3 regions of the Pseudomonas sp. TH39(2020) genome follow, and region 2 is predicted to be linked to each of the others. Evidence: predicted binding sites of a transcription regulator. Region 2 holds the regulator's gene; each other region holds the start of a gene.
What was found. Region 2 encodes FliA, which starts transcription of late flagellar genes. Its sites were predicted from a motif close to CTAAAGTTTNNNNNNNNNNNGCCGNTAA; they were not measured.
Positions count from the first base shown of each region.

Region 1 (5,270 bases), on a different contig from region 2:
GTTCATGCCCCACGGCCAGATCAGTGAAACGGCCGGGTGCCAAAGGTCTGGCATGGCGTGATGGCGGGCGCTGTTGGCGGCCTGTTGGTGCAACTGCTGCTGCACTTCGTCCATCGGCATTTGCAGGTAAAGGCTGGTCAGGTACTGCCAGCGTTCACTGTGCGGGCTGTCCCAGGCCTGTTGCGCCGACAGCGCCAGACCGTTGGCCAGCAGCACTGTATTGGCCGGTTGATTGAGCCAGCGACGCAGGGTCGGATCGTCATCGAGACGGTTCTGCTGGCGTAATGGATGATCGCTGTCGCGGGCGATGCGCAGCACTTTCACCAGCTCACGCTGCTCGTTGAGCAGCAGCCGATAACCTTGCTGCACCCAGATCGGCAGGCGCCAGATGTCCACGAGCGCCCGGCAGATTTCCAGCAGGCGAGCGCCGAACAACTGCATTTCGACTTTGCGCGCCGACTCGCCTTTGTGGATGACCCGCAGCTCCCACTCTTCGAGCAACTGCGGATGAGTCAATGCCATCGGCCAGAGCGGCGAGAGAAACAGCAGGCTGCCCCAGTGGATGTCTTGCCACAGTCGCGCCAGGCGACTGGCGAAAAAACCGTTGGCCTGTTGGGTCGCGTGCTGGCTGATCAACTGCAGCTGACGCAGGGCGATCGGGATCTCCGATTGCGGCTGGGCAGGCAACCGGGCGAGCAGTTCTTCGGTGCGCTTCAAACCGAGGCGATTGATCGCCACCTCAAGGTTTTCCGCAGGCTCGGTCATGCTGCCATGGGTGTGGCGATTGGCTTCGCGAATCACGCTCAAGGCCAGCGCCGGGCTGTCCTGTATCAGTTCGGCGATATCGCGCAAGGAGCTGCGACTGTTGGCGATGGCTTTGCAGACTCGGTCATGACTGGCTTGCGGAACCGGCAGGCGCACGCCGTCGAGAAGCTTGACCCAGCCTTCGAGAGTGGTCGGTTTTGGAGTCGGTACGTTCGTTTCGTTAGCCATGTCTGGACGCGATCATCGTCTGCATTACCTATGCCCGGAGCGGGCCAAATTGGCTTTTCGCCTGAACTGGCTATAGTCTGGCGCAGTTTTGCCGATAAGTAGAAGAAGAGATTTTTTAACTTCCGAATATGACCTTGAACCCGACTCAGTAAGTGCTCTCCTACCTATGGCTAAATTAATCGGCATCATCGTCGTATTCGCGAGCGTGCTCGGCGGATACGTGCTCTCCCACGGCAAAATTGCCGCCCTGATTCAGCCCTTCGAGGTGATGATTATTGGTGGTGCGGCCCTCGGTGCATTCCTGCAGGCCAACCCCGGTTACATGACCATGCACGTGCTCAAGAAATCCTTGGGCATGTTCAGTTCGCGTTTCAACCACACGTTCTATCTGGAAGTGCTGGGCCTGATCTACGAGATCCTCAACAAGAGCCGCCGCGAAGGCATGATGGCCATCGAAGGCGATATTGAAGATGCCGCCGCGAGCCCGATCTTTGCCAAGTACCCAGCCGTGCTCAAAGACGAGCGCATGACCGCGTTCATCTGCGATTACCTGCGCATCATGTCCTCCGGCAACATGGCTCCCCATGAGCTTGAAGGCCTGTTCGACATGGAGCTTTACAGCCTCAAGGAAGACCTCGAGCATCCATCCCACGCGGTGAACGGTATTGCCGACGCCATGCCTGGTTTCGGTATCGTCGCGGCGGTGCTCGGTATCGTGGTGACCATGGCTTCCCTGGGTGAAGGCGATCAGAAGTCCATCGGCCTGCACGTCGGTGCGGCACTCGTCGGTACCTTCTTCGGTATTCTCGCGGCGTACGGTTTCTTCGGTCCGCTGGCCCATTCCCTGGCCCACGATGCCAAGGAAGAACTCAACGTCTACGAAGCCATCAAGGCCTCGCTGGTCGCTTCGGCTTCCGGTATGCCGCCATCGCTGGCGGTAGAGTTCGGTCGTAAAGTTCTGTACCCGGCGCACCGTCCTAGCTTCGCTGAGCTGGAACAAGCGGTTCGCGGTCGTTAAATCATGGAAAATAACCAGCCGATAATCATCAAGCGCGTCAAGCGCATCGCCGGCGGGCATCACGGGGGCGCCTGGAAAATCGCCTTTGCGGACTTCGCGACGGCGATGATGGCGTTCTTCCTGGTGCTGTGGCTGCTGTCTACCGCAACGCCTGAACAGAAGATCGCCATCGCCGGTTACTTCAAGGACCCGGTCGGCTTTTCCGAAAGCGGCACGCCGTACATCATCGACCTGGGCGGCACACCGACCCTGGCGCCGGAGAACACCCTCAACCCCGAGGTGAAATCCCAGCCGCAGCCAGACAAGGTGACCATCGACGCCGAGCAGGTTGAAGGCATGGCCGAGCAGGTCGAAAAGGAACGTCTTGAGCTGTTGCTGCAAGAATTGCAGAACAAGGTCGAAGAGAATCCGCAGCTGAAGAAATTCAAAGACCAGATCCTGTTCGAAATCACGCCGGACGGTTTGCGCATCCAGATCGTGGACGCCGAAAACCGGCCGATGTTCGACTCTGGCAGTGCCCGTCTGAAGCCATACTTCGAAGACATCCTGCTGGCCATGGCCGACACCATCAAAGCGGTGCCGAACAAGATCAGCATCAGCGGCCACACCGATGCCAAGCCGTACTCGGGCACGGGTGATTTCGGTAACTGGGAACTCTCGGCCAACCGTGCCAACGCGGCACGTCGTGCGCTGGTCGCGGGTAGTTATCCGGATCAGCAAGTGGCGCGGGTCGTCGGTTATGCCTCGTCGTCGTTGTTTGACCGCGAGCACCCGTTCAACCCGGTCAACCGTCGAATCGACATCGTGGTGCTGACCAAGAAAGCCCAGCGTGCCATCGAAGGTTCGCAAGGTGCGGAACCGGCTCCAGAACCAACGCCGACGCAAGGGCAGGGCGGCCCGGGCGAAGTGCCCGCCACGCCAGCCGACCCGAACGCGTTGCCGGCGGATAAAGAGCCGTTGCCGGCACATGAGCTTCGCGAGCGGTTGAATCTGTTTGATAATCCGGCACCGAAACCGGGTGAACCGCCGAAGCAGTGACCCATGAAAAAGCCGACAGTGATGTCGGCTTTTTTGTGCCTGTCAGAAACCGCGCCGGATGCGGTTCTTGAGTTGGTCGTGGAACAGGTCTGCATTTCCTTTGTAGATGCCGCGAACCGACTCACTGATCGATTCCAGTCCTATCGAGCGTTTGGTTAGTACCTCTTCACGATAAGCATCAATGAAAAAATTGATGTCCGTATCGCCGCTCAGTTTTGGCCATTTGTCGAGGTACAACGGTAAAGCGCTGGGGCCAACCTGGTACGAGCAGATGCGGCGATTGCTGATGGTCGCTTCTCCGATTTCGAACGGCACCCACCAGGATTGTGCGGTGTTCTCCGAAATCACTGCGAGCAAGTGCGTGCACGCGGTGATGTTGCGGGTGATGACCCCGGTGATGTCGTCAGTGGTTTGTGATTCCGGATCCAGCACGTCGAAATAGGTCTTGATGTTGGCCTGAATAAGACGGGTGTTGATGGCGATGGCGTGGGGCCGATCGCTATGGCGGTAGCTAATAAACACAGGCATCAGAAATGTCCCTTGATCGCGAGTTCGCGGTAATAGGCGCCGAGGGCGGTGAGGCGGCAGCCGGTGGAATGGATGGCGGCGTAGTACATGTGCTCGGCGTCCACCGGTTCGATCAGGCTGTGGCGATTGCACTTTTGCAATTGGGCGAAGACTTCGCCGTGGTCCGGGTCGAACGATGTTTCGGTGGGTTCGTAGCTGGGGTCGAGTGCAAAGACATGGCTGGGCTCCGGGAACCAGTCCTTGAGTTTGCGCAGGGTTTCTTCGGCGATCAGTGGCGTGACCTCGCGCAAGGGGACAAATTGCGAGACGTTGGTCTTGAACACTGGCCGTTGTTCCCACGCGCCCAACGCGTTGTCGACGAACGAATACACGCTGCCGGGAGTGACCTTGCCCAGTACGTTGGCGGCTCCGCCGTGCAGTGCTTGCAGCAGCAGATCGGTAAACACGCCGTGGCCGCGTCCTTCGAGCGCTACCTGATCTTTTTTGCAGGCGGTGAGAATGGTCATGCCTTCGCCGATGACGCTGCTGCCGCCGCGTAACCCGCGCATCGCGGCGGCTGCGCCGGCCTGGCAGCAGTCGAGGATGATGATTTTGTTCTTGATGTGAGGGGCGTTGTCCGCCCAACTCAATATGTCGCTGATGCGAATTCCATCGCCACCCTGTGCAAAGTCCTGAGGAATCAGCAGCCCCTCGTCGATGCTGGTATCGAACTGGCCATGGCCGGCGAAATACAGCAGCGCCACATCACAATCGCCGGAAAACAGGCTTTGGATATGCTGCTTCATGGCCGTCAGCGAAAGGTCATCTTCGGCTGAGGTCAGCACCTTGCTGCTGAAGTTCGGCCGCCCGTTGGCGTGACGCTCCAGCACCGAGGCCATGGCCATCGCGTCGTTATTGCATCCGCTCAATGGAGAGACGTGGGCGTAATGGTTGATCCCGATGAACAATCCCTTGCGCATGGTTCAACCCGCCGCGTGAGTGCGAATGGCACTGATGATGCTATTGGTGTTCCACGCACACTCCGCGTGTGCTGCCCGGCGCACCACGGTAGAAATCCGCTCCGCACCAAACGGCTTCACCGCAATGATCACCTTGCCCATTCGTTTGGCGATCTCGATTTCCTTGTTGATCCACTTGCTGTAGGTCGAATACATCCCCGCCATGATCAGTACTGCCGAGCAGGGCCGGATTTTGTTTTCGATGGCTTCTTCCAGCTGTTTGTCGGTTTTCGCGCCGATGATCGGGTTGTCCGGCGGCACCGAAAAATTTTTGAACGTGAAGTCGGGATTGGCGTTGAGCAGCCGCACGAGGTTGTCGTGGGCGTGGGGGTAGTTCCACGAATGGCTGATGAACAAATGATAGGTTTGCATGGGTATCCCTCGGTATCGCCAAAATGCGAAGAGGGCTCGAATGTATGCACTTGAGTGGTCGCAACAAGACCTGCACTGATAAAGAGAATTCCCCTACAAACAGGCGTGCAAGAGCCTTACAGAAGTCTCTGACGTTTAAAAGATGAGGGTATTTGTAGGACGCTACAAGCGGCGCGCCGCCTCGTCAGTGTCGAGGCAGCGGGCGCGTCTGTTTAGTAGCTGGTTTCGGGCAGGCTAGCGATGATCGAGCGATAGCTGTTCATCCGTTGTTGCTGCACGCGACCCTCTTCCAGGGCCTTGAGCAGGGCGCAACCCGGCTCGCG
Region 1 is NZ_JAEKFF010000006.1:1,522,428-1,527,697, reverse strand. Features, by position in the region: gene JFU47_RS14840 (HDOD domain-containing protein) at 1-993, opposite strand, end outside; gene motA (flagellar motor stator protein MotA) at 1,160-2,011, shown strand; gene motB (flagellar motor protein MotB) at 2,015-3,049, shown strand; gene JFU47_RS14825 (toll/interleukin-1 receptor domain-containing protein) at 3,092-3,577, opposite strand; gene JFU47_RS14820 (caspase family protein) at 3,577-4,536, opposite strand; gene JFU47_RS14815 (TIR domain-containing protein) at 4,540-4,947, opposite strand; gene rsgA (small ribosomal subunit biogenesis GTPase RsgA) at 5,160-5,270, opposite strand, start outside.
Region 1: the regulator FliA is predicted to act here: its motif matches at 1,064-1,091, upstream of motA (flagellar motor stator protein MotA).

Region 2 (5,270 bases):
GCTGCTCGGCGCTGGCACAGCTGCCGGGGCTTCTGCCTGAGCCTTGACGGCGTTCAGTGAGTCCAGCAGTTGTTCGAATTCGTTATCGGTGATGTCACCCGATTCGCTCTCGGCGGCAGGTTCTTCCACCACCTCGGCGACCGGTGCGGCGTCTTCAGTTTGCGGCTCGGCCAGACGGGCCAGTGCCGCAAGCAATTCAGGCGTGGCAGCCGTGATCGGGCTGCGCTCGCGGACTTCGGTGAACATGCCGTTCACCGCATCCAGCGCTTCGAGAACCACGTCCATCAGTTCCGAGTCGACGCGACGTTCACCCTTGCGCAGGATGTCGAACACGTTCTCGGCGATGTGACAGCACTCCACCAGCTCGTTGAGCTGGAGGAAGCCGGCGCCTCCTTTTACAGTGTGAAAACCGCGAAAAATTGCATTGAGCAAGTCCGCATCATCGGGTCGGCTTTCAAGCTCGACCAGCTGTTCGGACAGTTGCTCTAGAATCTCGCCGGCCTCAACCAGGAAATCCTGAAGGATCTCTTCATCGGCGCCGAAGCTCATTAAGGGGGTGCTCCTAAAGGTCTAAAAACCTAAAAACCTAAAATCCAAGACTGGATAGCAAATCGTCCACATCGTCCTGACCGGACACAACGTCTTCTCTTTTATCGGCATGAATCTGCGGACCTTCACCCTGAGAGAGATGTTTTTGCGGATCTTTTTCTGCAAGCATCGCTTCACGGTCATGTTCGATGCCCGCAAAGCGGTCCACCTGACTGGCCATAAGCACGAGCTTGAGCAGGTTGCTTTCAACTTCGGTGACCAATTGGGTCACACGCTTGATCACCTGACCGGTGAGGTCCTGGTAATCCTGAGCGAGCAGAATGTCGTTGAGGTTGCTCGACACAACGCGATTGTCTTCGCTGCTGCGTGTCAGGAAACCGTCGACTCGCCGGGCCAGCTCGCGGAACTCTTCAGCCCCGACTTCGCGACGCATGAACCGTCCCCAATCGGTGCTCAAGGCCTGGGCTTCGTTGCTCAGGCCATTGACCAGCGGCGTGGCGTTTTCCACCAGGTCCATGGTGCGGTTGGCAGCAGCCTCGGTCAGCTTGACCACATAGCCCAGACGCTCGGTGGCGTCCGTGATCTGTGACACTTCCTCGGCTTGCGGCATGTTCGGGTCAATCTGGAAATTGACGATCGCGCTATGCAGCTCGCGAGTGAGCTTGCCCACTTCCTGATACAGGCCACGGTCACGGGTCTGATTGAGCTCATGGATCAGTTGCACAGCGTCGCCGAACCTGCCTTTTTCAAGGCTTTCGACCAGTTCGACCGCGTGTTTTTTCAGAGTCGATTCGAAATCGCCCTGTGAAGACTCGTTATGCTCCATAGCTCCCCCGTGGCGCAGTGGCTTCGCACATCAACCGATGCGTTCGAAAATCTTCTCGATTTTTTCTTTTAACGCCTGGGCCGTGAAGGGCTTGACCACATAGCCGTTAACTCCGGCCTGGGCTGCCTCGATGATCTGCTCGCGCTTGGCTTCAGCGGTCACCATCAGCACCGGCAGGTGCTTGAGCTTTTCATCGGCACGCACGTGGCGCAGCAGATCGATACCGGTCATGCCAGGCATGTTCCAGTCTGTTACCAGAAAGTCGATGCTGCCGCTGTTGAGAACCGGAATGGCAGTAGTGCCATCGTCAGCCTCGACCGTGTTGGTGAACCCAAGGTCACGCAACAGGTTTTTAATGATCCGCCGCATCGTTGAGAAGTCATCAACGATGAGGATTTTCATGTTCTTGTCCAATTCGACCTCCAAGCAGTCTTAAACGCGCCCAGCACCTGGACGCGCCATTTCAATCAATCCGGCAAAGCACTCAATGACTGTCTGGAGCACAACAGATCGGGACCGGTACGGTTCAACACCCCACCAGCCGCGTTCGCAGTGTCCCCACACTGCCTTCAGCGCGCTCGCCACTCCCCCAAACGCCCCCGCAAACGGGCCGCGCACTGGCTGTGTAACTGGCTGACCCGAGATTCGCTAACCCCCAGGACCTCACCGATTTCCTTGAGATTCAACTCTTCGTCGTAGTACAGCGCCAACACCAGTCGCTCACGCTCCGGCAAATTGGCAATCGCGTCCGCCAGCGCCGCCTGGAAGCGTCCATCTTCCAGATCGCGTGACGGCTCGAGATGAGCACTGGCGCCACCCTCGTGCAGCCCTTCGTGTTCGCCGTCCTGCAACAGATCGTCGAAACTGAATAAGCGGCTGCCCAGGGTGTCGTTCAAAATCCCGTAATAATCGTCGAGACTCAATTGGAGTTCGGCCGCAACCTCGTGATCTTTAGCGTCACGGCCGGTTTTAGCTTCAATCGAGCGAATGGCGTCGCTGACCATCCGGGTATTGCGGTGGACCGAACGTGGCGCCCAGTCCCCCTTGCGTACTTCATCGAGCATCGCGCCACGGATTCGTATGCCCGCGTACGTCTCGAAACTCGCGCCTTTGCTGGCGTCGTATTTGGTCGACACTTCAAGCAGGCCGATCATCCCGGCCTGGATCAGGTCTTCAACCTGGACACTGGCCGGCAGACGCGCCAGCAAGTGGTAAGCAATGCGTTTAACCAGTGGCGCGTAACGCTCGATCAGCTCGTACTGCGCGTCACGTGCCGACTTCTTGTAGAGGTTGTAGCCACTGGCTGTCATAGCACCGGTCCTGCCGTTTGTTGCACGAGGCGCTCGACGAAAAACTCCAGGTGCCCACGCGGGTTGGCAGGTAGCGGCCAGGTATCGACCTTCTGTGCAATCGCCTTGAACGCCAGTGAGCACTTGGAACGCGGGAAGGCTTCGTAAACGGCGCGCTGCTTCTGCACAGCCTTGCGCACGCTTTCGTCGTAAGGCACCGCGCCGACGTATTGTAAGGCGACGTCAAGGAAGCGATCCGTGACCTTGGTCAACTTGGCGAACAGGTTGCGCCCTTCCTGCGGACTCTGGGCCATGTTGGCCAGGACGCGGAAGCGGTTCATGCCGTAATCGCGGTTCAGCAGTTTGATCAGTGCGTAGGCATCGGTGATCGAAGTCGGCTCGTCGCAGACCACCAGCAAGACTTCTTGCGCTGCGCGGACGAAACTGACGACCGATTCACCAATGCCCGCCGCGGTGTCGATCACCAGCACGTCGAGGTTGTCGCCGATATCGCTGAACGCCTGGATCAGGCCGGCGTGTTGAGCCGGGCTCAAATGAACCATGCTCTGTGTGCCGGACGCGGCCGGGACGATGCGAATGCCGCCAGGGCCTTGCAACAGAACGTCGCGCAGCTCGCAGCGGCCTTCGATCACGTCGGCCAAAGTACGTTTGGGTGTCAGCCCCAACAGAACGTCGACGTTCGCCAGCCCCAGATCGGCGTCCAACAGCATGACGCGCCGGCCGAGCTCAGCTAGAGCCAGGGACAAGTTCACTGACACGTTAGTTTTCCCGACGCCACCTTTGCCGCCGGTCACCGCGATCACCTGTACGGGATGCATGCTGCCCATGAATTTTCTTTACCTTGTCTTACTTAGACGGAGGCCACATTACTGGCTGCGCGTTCATTAACTGAACAATGCATGGCAGACCATCGATGTAGGTACAAAAACTGTTCATTAATACCTCAGCCGACCTGCTTGGTCGGGCTGTGGTAAATATCAGCGAACATATCAGCCATGGCTTCTTCGCTGGGTTCTTCTTGCATTTGCACGCTTACGGCGCGACTGACCAACTGATGACGACGCGGTAGATGCAAATCATCCGGAATCCGCGGGCCATCGGTCAGGTAGGCCACCGGCAACTCATGACTGATGGCCAGGCTCAACACCTCGCCCAGACTTGCCGTTTCATCCAGTTTAGTCAGGATGCAGCCAGCGAGCCCGCAGCGTTTGTAACTGTGATAAGCGGCCGTTAGAACCTGTTTCTGGCTGGTGGTTGCCAAAACCAGGTAATTTTTCGATTTGATGCCACGACCGGCCAGGCTTTCTAGCTGCATGCGCAGTGCCGGATCGCTGGCCTGAAGGCCCGCGGTATCGATCAGCACCACGCGTTTGCGCAACAAAGGCTCCAGCGCCTGCACCAGCGACTGGCCCGGATCGACATGCGTCACCGACACATTGAGGATCCGGCCCAACGTCTTGAGTTGTTCCTGAGCACCAATACGGTAGCTGTCCATGCTGACCAGCGCGATATTTTGCGCGCCGTACTTGAGCACGTAACGGGCCGCGAGTTTGGCCAGGGTGGTGGTCTTGCCCATGCCGGCGGGGCCGACCATGGCAATCACGCCACCCTCTTCCAGAGGCTCGACTTCCGGTGTGGCGATCATTCGCGCCAGGTGCGCCAGCAACATGCGCCAGGCCTGACGAGGTTCTTCAATATCGGTAATCAGCGCCAGCAAATCGCGCGACAACGGGCCGGACAGACCGATGCGTTGCAGGCGACGCCAAAGATTGGCCTGGGCCGGGCGGCTGCCTTGCAGCTGATTCCAGGCCAGGGAGCCGAGTTGCACTTCCATCAGTTCGCGCAGGCTGTTGAGCTCGAAACGCATCGAGTCGAACGCCCGTGGGTCGACGCCACCGGTGGCAGGTGCCGCGGCCGGTGCAGGACGACGGGGTTCGGTGTAGGTCGGCTCGATCAGCGGCTCGGCGGCAGTCAGTGGCAGGCCGGCGAACAATTGGCGATTGGTGGACTTATCGCTCTCGCCATCGCTGCGCAGGCTCAGTTCGGCCTGGGCGGTGACGATCCGCGATTGGGTCTTGCGCAGCTCGTCTTCGAGTTCCATGTTCGGAACGCGCGGAGCCAGCGCCGACAACTTGTAATCCAGGGCAGCCGTCAGCTCGACACCACCGGCGATCCGGCGGTTGCCAATGATGGCGGCATCAGCGCCCAGCTCATCACGAACCAGTTTCATGGCCTGACGCATATCGGCGGCGAAAAAACGCTTAACTTGCATAAACCACTACCTCAGCCGTTGGGCCCTACTGTCGCAACGATGGTCACTTGCTTGTTGTCAGGAATTTCCTGGTAAGCCAACACATGCAAACCCGGGACTGCCAATCGGCCGAATCGCGACAGCATCGCGCGAACCGGACCGGCTACCAGCAGAATCACCGGTTGACCTTGCATTTCCTGACGCTGCGCCGCATCGATCAACGAGCGTTGCAGTTTCTCAGCCATGCTTGGCTCCAGCAAAACGCCCTCTTCCGAGCCTTGTCCTGCCTTCTGAAGACTATTGAGCAATATTTGTTCCAACCTTGGCTCCAGAG
Region 2 is NZ_JAEKFF010000007.1:1,075,180-1,080,449, reverse strand. Features, by position in the region: gene JFU47_RS25380 (chemotaxis protein CheA) at 1-549, opposite strand, end outside; gene JFU47_RS25375 (protein phosphatase CheZ) at 587-1,375, opposite strand; gene JFU47_RS25370 (chemotaxis response regulator CheY) at 1,406-1,777, opposite strand; gene fliA (RNA polymerase sigma factor FliA) at 1,945-2,685, opposite strand; gene fleN (flagellar synthesis regulator FleN) at 2,682-3,512, opposite strand; gene flhF (flagellar biosynthesis protein FlhF) at 3,629-4,957, opposite strand; gene flhA (flagellar biosynthesis protein FlhA) at 4,969-5,270, opposite strand, start outside.

Region 3 (5,270 bases), on a different contig from region 2:
GGTCAGGATCAACATGCCGCGAATCCACCAAGGTGGCGGCGTGTTGCCCTTCGGTGCTTTATACAGCGCACGATTCTTGACGAAAGCCCGCAAGGCCAGCAGCAACAGCGCGGCGAACGCGAAGCCGATCAGCGGCGAGAGCAACAGTGCGTATCCGACTTTGGTTGCCTGCGCCCAGTCTACGCCGCTGGTGCCGTCACGACCGTGCATCAGGGCATTGGCCACGCCGACACCGATGATCGAGCCAATCAGGGTGTGCGACGAAGACGCCGGCAAGCCCAGCCACCAGGTGCCGAGGTTCCACAGGATCGCGGCGATCAACAGGGCGAAAATCATCGCGAAACCGGCGGAGGAACCGACTTGCAGAATCAGTTCCACCGGCAGCAGGGCGATGATGCCGAACGCCACCGCGCCGCTGGACAGCAGCACCCCGAGGAAGTTGAAGAACCCGGACCAGGCCACTGCGAAATTCGGCGGCAAGGAGTTGGTGTAAATCACCGTGGCCACGGCGTTGGCGGTGTCGTGAAAACCGTTGACGAACTCAAAACCGAGGGCAATCAGCAGCGCCACGCCCAACAGCAGAAACGGCGTCCAGGTGGTCACCACGGTGCCGATTTCGTTCATGTCGTGCATCAGGCTGTAGGCGGTGAACAACAGCCCGCTCCCCAGCACTGCGAAGAAAATCACGATGGTGAGCAAGCCGGGCTTCTTGTCGAGTTGCGGTTTGGCGCTACTGGTGGGCGCTTGGGCGGCGGTGAAGGAAGGAGTAGCCATGACGGACAATCCTGAGGGAGAAGGAGTGTCGCCCATGATCGTTGCTGAATGTTACAGGGAGGCTGCGTTAGGTCAGGGTTTTGGGTTTTTGCTAATGCCGTCCATCAGAACTCACTACCCTGATCGTTCCCACGCTCTGCGTGGGAATGCCGCCCCGGACGCTCTGCGTCCAGCGTTGACGCAGAGCGTCAATGGATGCATTCCCACGCAGAGCGTGGGAACGATCAACGGGGGAGGCTCAATAATCCTGGCGTTTACGAAACGCCCAACGCCCGGCGATCACGGTAAACGTCGCGACCAACGCCACCAGAATCCAGAACCCTTCCGGGTCGCCGGAAAGCGGCACCCCACCGACGTTCATGCCAAAGAACCCGGCGATGATGTTGATCGGCAACGCCAGTACCGTGACCACGGTCAGGGTGAACAGTGTGCGGTTGCTCTGTTCGTTGAGGTTGGCGGCGATTTCTTCCTGCAACAGCTTGATCCGTTCGCCCAGCGCCGTGAGGTCGTTGATGATCAGCGCGAACTCCTCGGTGGACTTGCGCAATTCCTTCACATCCTCCTTCTGCAACCACAGCGGCGGGCGATTAAGCAGGCGCAGCAACGAGCCCGGTTCCAGCGCCAACAAGCGTTGCAGGCGTACCAGCACCCGTCGGTTGGCACCCAGCTCTGCCCGGTTGGTCGACAGCCGCGAGGACAGCAATTCATCTTCGATCTGATCGACACTGAGGCTGGTCTTGCGCACGATCTGGGTCAGCACTTCGCCCTGATCGCGCAGCAGATGCACCAGCAATTCCAGCGGCGAGCGAAAGCATTCACCGGCCTTCACCGACGAGCGCAGCTTGTCCACCGAGTGCAGCGGTTGCAGTCGCGCGCTGACGATCAGCCGACTGCGGGCGCAGACCCACAGCGTCGAAACATCGGAGGAAACCATGCTGCTGAGGTTGAACACCACGTCGTTGACCACCGCCAGCAACGCTGAATCCACATGCTCGATGCGCGTCGAACGGGAGCCCTCATGCAGCGCTTCGAAAAATTCGTCGGGCAATTCCAGATGGCTTTTCATCCAACGCTCGCACGCCGCATGAGCCAGGTTGAGGTGCAGCCAGAGAAATTCGTCGTTGTCGCCGGGCTGTTGCAGGCACTGCAACGCCTTGGCCGAATCGAGCTCCCGGCCGCGCTCGCCGGGGCGAAAACTGAAACCGTACAGCAGACCGAACAGGTCAGTGTCGCGATGGCTTTGGTCGATGCTGTGGTTCATGAGGTCTCGCTGTGAGGAGGCGCCTGTCGCGGGTTTCACAGGTTCACTTGAGCCGCATCATCGCAAGGTGTTTTGACAGTTTTGTGACAGAACGGTAGAGGCGAAATAGTGGCACTACCGACGGTCGGAATTGATTAAAGAACCGCTCTGGCACGCCGATCTTGCCTACGTTAACTTGCACGGTTTTGGCCACTGGCCAAGGTCGCAGACAGGGATGTCCGGACACCTTTCACGCCTGATCGCGGCGTGCCTTATCCCTGCCATGAGATCACTCGATGTTTTTGCAAAAATCCCTGAGAGCACAAATCCTTGCCTTGTTGAGCGGCAGCCTGTTGGCCATGTTGCTGATCGCCCTGGCCTGCTTTCACTTTCTGTCCAGCGGTGTTCAGAACTACGCGAATCTGATCGAAGGCCCGCTGCACACCTCGCAATTGATCGATGAAGCCAACCTGCAATTTAAGGTGCAGGTTCAGGAATGGAAAAACGTTCTGCTACGCGGCAAGCAGCCTGCGGACTTGGACAAATACTGGAAGCAATTCGAGGACCGTCAGCGCGACGTGCAGGGCATCCTCGGTGAACTGGCCGGGCAGAAGGGTATCGAGCCGTCACTCAAGACTCGCATCGAACGCCTGCGGGACGAACATCGTCTGTTGGGCGCGGCTTATCAGAAGGGCCGTGACGCCTACGTGGCGGCAGGCGCCGACCCAACGGTTGGCGACACGGCGGTCAAAGGTGTGGACCGCGCGACCAGCGAGCAGATGAGTGAGTTGGTCAGCGAATTGCGCAAGCAGGGTGCCGAGCAATCGAAGCTGATCAGCACCGGGGCCGACCGCACCGTGTTGCTGGGGATCATTGTGATGCTCGTCTCGGGTCTGTTGATCGGGTTGCTGAGCCTGTGGCTGGTCAACCGCAACCTGGTGGAACCGATACGCAAACTGATCGAGTACGTGGCGCAACTCAGCCAGGGTCGTTTCGCCGAACGCGTGGCCAGCACCCGTCAGGACGAGTTGGGCAAACTGGCGATGGCCGCCAATACCCTGCGCGATTTTCTTGCCGAAACCTTCAACCGTTTGCAGCGCAGCGCCTCGGATCTGGACAGCGCCAGCGGTGAGCTGAATTCCATCGCCAGCCTTATGGCCAGTGGCACTAACGAGCAGTTCAACCGCACCGATCAGGTGGCCACGGCGATGAACGAAATGTCTGCTACCGCGCAAGAAGTCGCACGTCACGCTGCCGATGCGGCACGTGCCGCCGATGATGCCGACCAGTCCGCCCAGCAGGGCGAAAAGGTCATGCAGGGCACCATTCACACCATCACCCAAATGCGCGGCGAAATCGCCAATACCGCCACGGTCATCCGTCGTCTGGAAACCGACAGCGGGCGCATCGGTAAGGTACTGGAAGTGATTCGCGGCATCGCCGAGCAGACCAATCTGCTGGCGCTCAACGCCGCCATCGAAGCAGCCCGTGCCGGTGAAGCCGGGCGCGGTTTTGCGGTGGTGGCCGATGAAGTCCGCAGCCTGGCCCAGCGCACGGCGGCATCGATCATCGAGATCAACCAGATCATTCAAACGGTGCAAACCGGTGCGGTGGACGCCGCTCAGGCGATTGAAAGTGGTCAGTCGCGCAGTGAGGAAAGTGTCGAGCAAGTGACTCAGGCCGGCGCCATGCTGGAGCGCATCACCCTTGCCGTGGAAGCCATCCGCGACATGAACCGCCAGATCGCTACCGCCGCGGAAGAGCAGACATCGGTGGCCGAAGACATCTCGCGCAACCTCACCGAGATCACCAGCATCGCCAGCACCAATCTGGATAACGTGCAGCGCACCGAAGCGGCCAGCCACAACCTGCATGGGTTGTCAGGGCAGTTGAATGAAGTCACGGCGCGTTTAAGCGCGTAACGGGAATGACTGTGTACCGGTTTGCTTACTGAGTCGGTACACAGTCGATCTCAAGTCCGCAGTGTCGATGTCGATGACCACGGTAATCCCAAATCCCAATGGAAAACCGCCATGGTCAGCATCACTTCCGTTTCGATCACCCCGACGGCCTCGACTGCTTCGAACAAGACTGCCCTCAGCGACAGCACCGAAGACACCTCAGTCACGGCAACCGCTGAGGCGTCCAGCGACACCACCAAGGTATCCGCCGGCGGCGCCCCCGCGGCGAGCGGCAGCAGTTCCAGCAGTAGCGAAGAATCCGATACGGTGAAAGAGCTGCGCAAGCAGATCGCCGAGCTGCAAAAGCAATTGCAGGAACAACAGCAGCAACTGCAAGCGGCCCAGGCCAAACAGGAAAGCGCCGAGGCAAAAGCGGCGGACGTCGCGGCGGCTCAGTCGCAGATGGCGGCCACTTCAGCTTCGTTGCAGACCGCGACGGCGGCGTTGTTGCAGGCGTTGCAGGATTCCGGTTCAAGCACTTCGGGGTCTCTGGTCAGCACTTCGGCCTGATATCCCGTTCAGTAGGCATGACCGCTGGTCGGATTCGACGCTTCAAACCCATTGATTTAGAGGGTACCTGTTACTTCTGACAGTAGACGGGGAGCGTTCCGAACGGCTTGATGATCGGGTCAGCGCAATGGCGCGATTATCCCGATAAGGAGTGTTCCTATGTCTACGCTTGAAGTGTTGGAAAAACTGACGATCCCGAGCATGACGCCGGTCGAAGGTCAGGAGTATGAGGGCGAGGTGTCTTTACCCTCGGCTCCCGGTCTGCGGGCGTTAGTCCCTGGCAAACAGGGTTTGAGCGAAGGGGATCATCTTGAGGTGGTATGGATCACCTACGCAGGCACTGAAACAGTTTTTACGCATGAGATCACCGAGATTGAAGAAGTAAACCCTGTGCATTTCTATGTGAAGGAAAGCTTCATCACACCGGGTTTGGTGACTACCTTTTACGAGGTTGTCAGAGACGACCGAATCTGGCGCTCCAAGCCGTTGATCATTATGGTCAAGTGATTCGAGCCTGGCAGATCACACCCGCAAGCTGAACGTAAACGTCGTGCCCTGTTGCCCGGTCGAGACTGCGTCCAGTTTTTCACCATGGGACTGCGCAATCAGACGGGCAATGTACAAACCCAACCCGAGGCCGGTCTGCGGTGTTCCGCTGGCCGGTCGCGAGTAGGGCCGGAACAGATGGGGCAACGCATCCTCGGCAATCAGCCCCTGTTTTTTCACGCTCAGCACAAACTGTCCTTCATTGATCTGCGCGCTGATGTCGATCGGGCCATCGGGGT
Region 3 is NZ_JAEKFF010000006.1:552,426-557,695, reverse strand. Features, by position in the region: gene JFU47_RS10575 (inorganic phosphate transporter) at 1-774, opposite strand, end outside; gene JFU47_RS10570 (transporter) at 1,013-2,035, opposite strand; gene JFU47_RS10565 (methyl-accepting chemotaxis protein) at 2,311-3,936, shown strand; gene JFU47_RS10560 (hypothetical protein) at 4,048-4,485, shown strand; gene JFU47_RS10555 (hypothetical protein) at 4,645-4,992, shown strand; partial or broken gene JFU47_RS10550 (sensor histidine kinase) at 5,008-5,270, opposite strand, start outside.
Region 3: the regulator FliA is predicted to act here: its motif matches at 2,170-2,197, upstream of JFU47_RS10565 (methyl-accepting chemotaxis protein).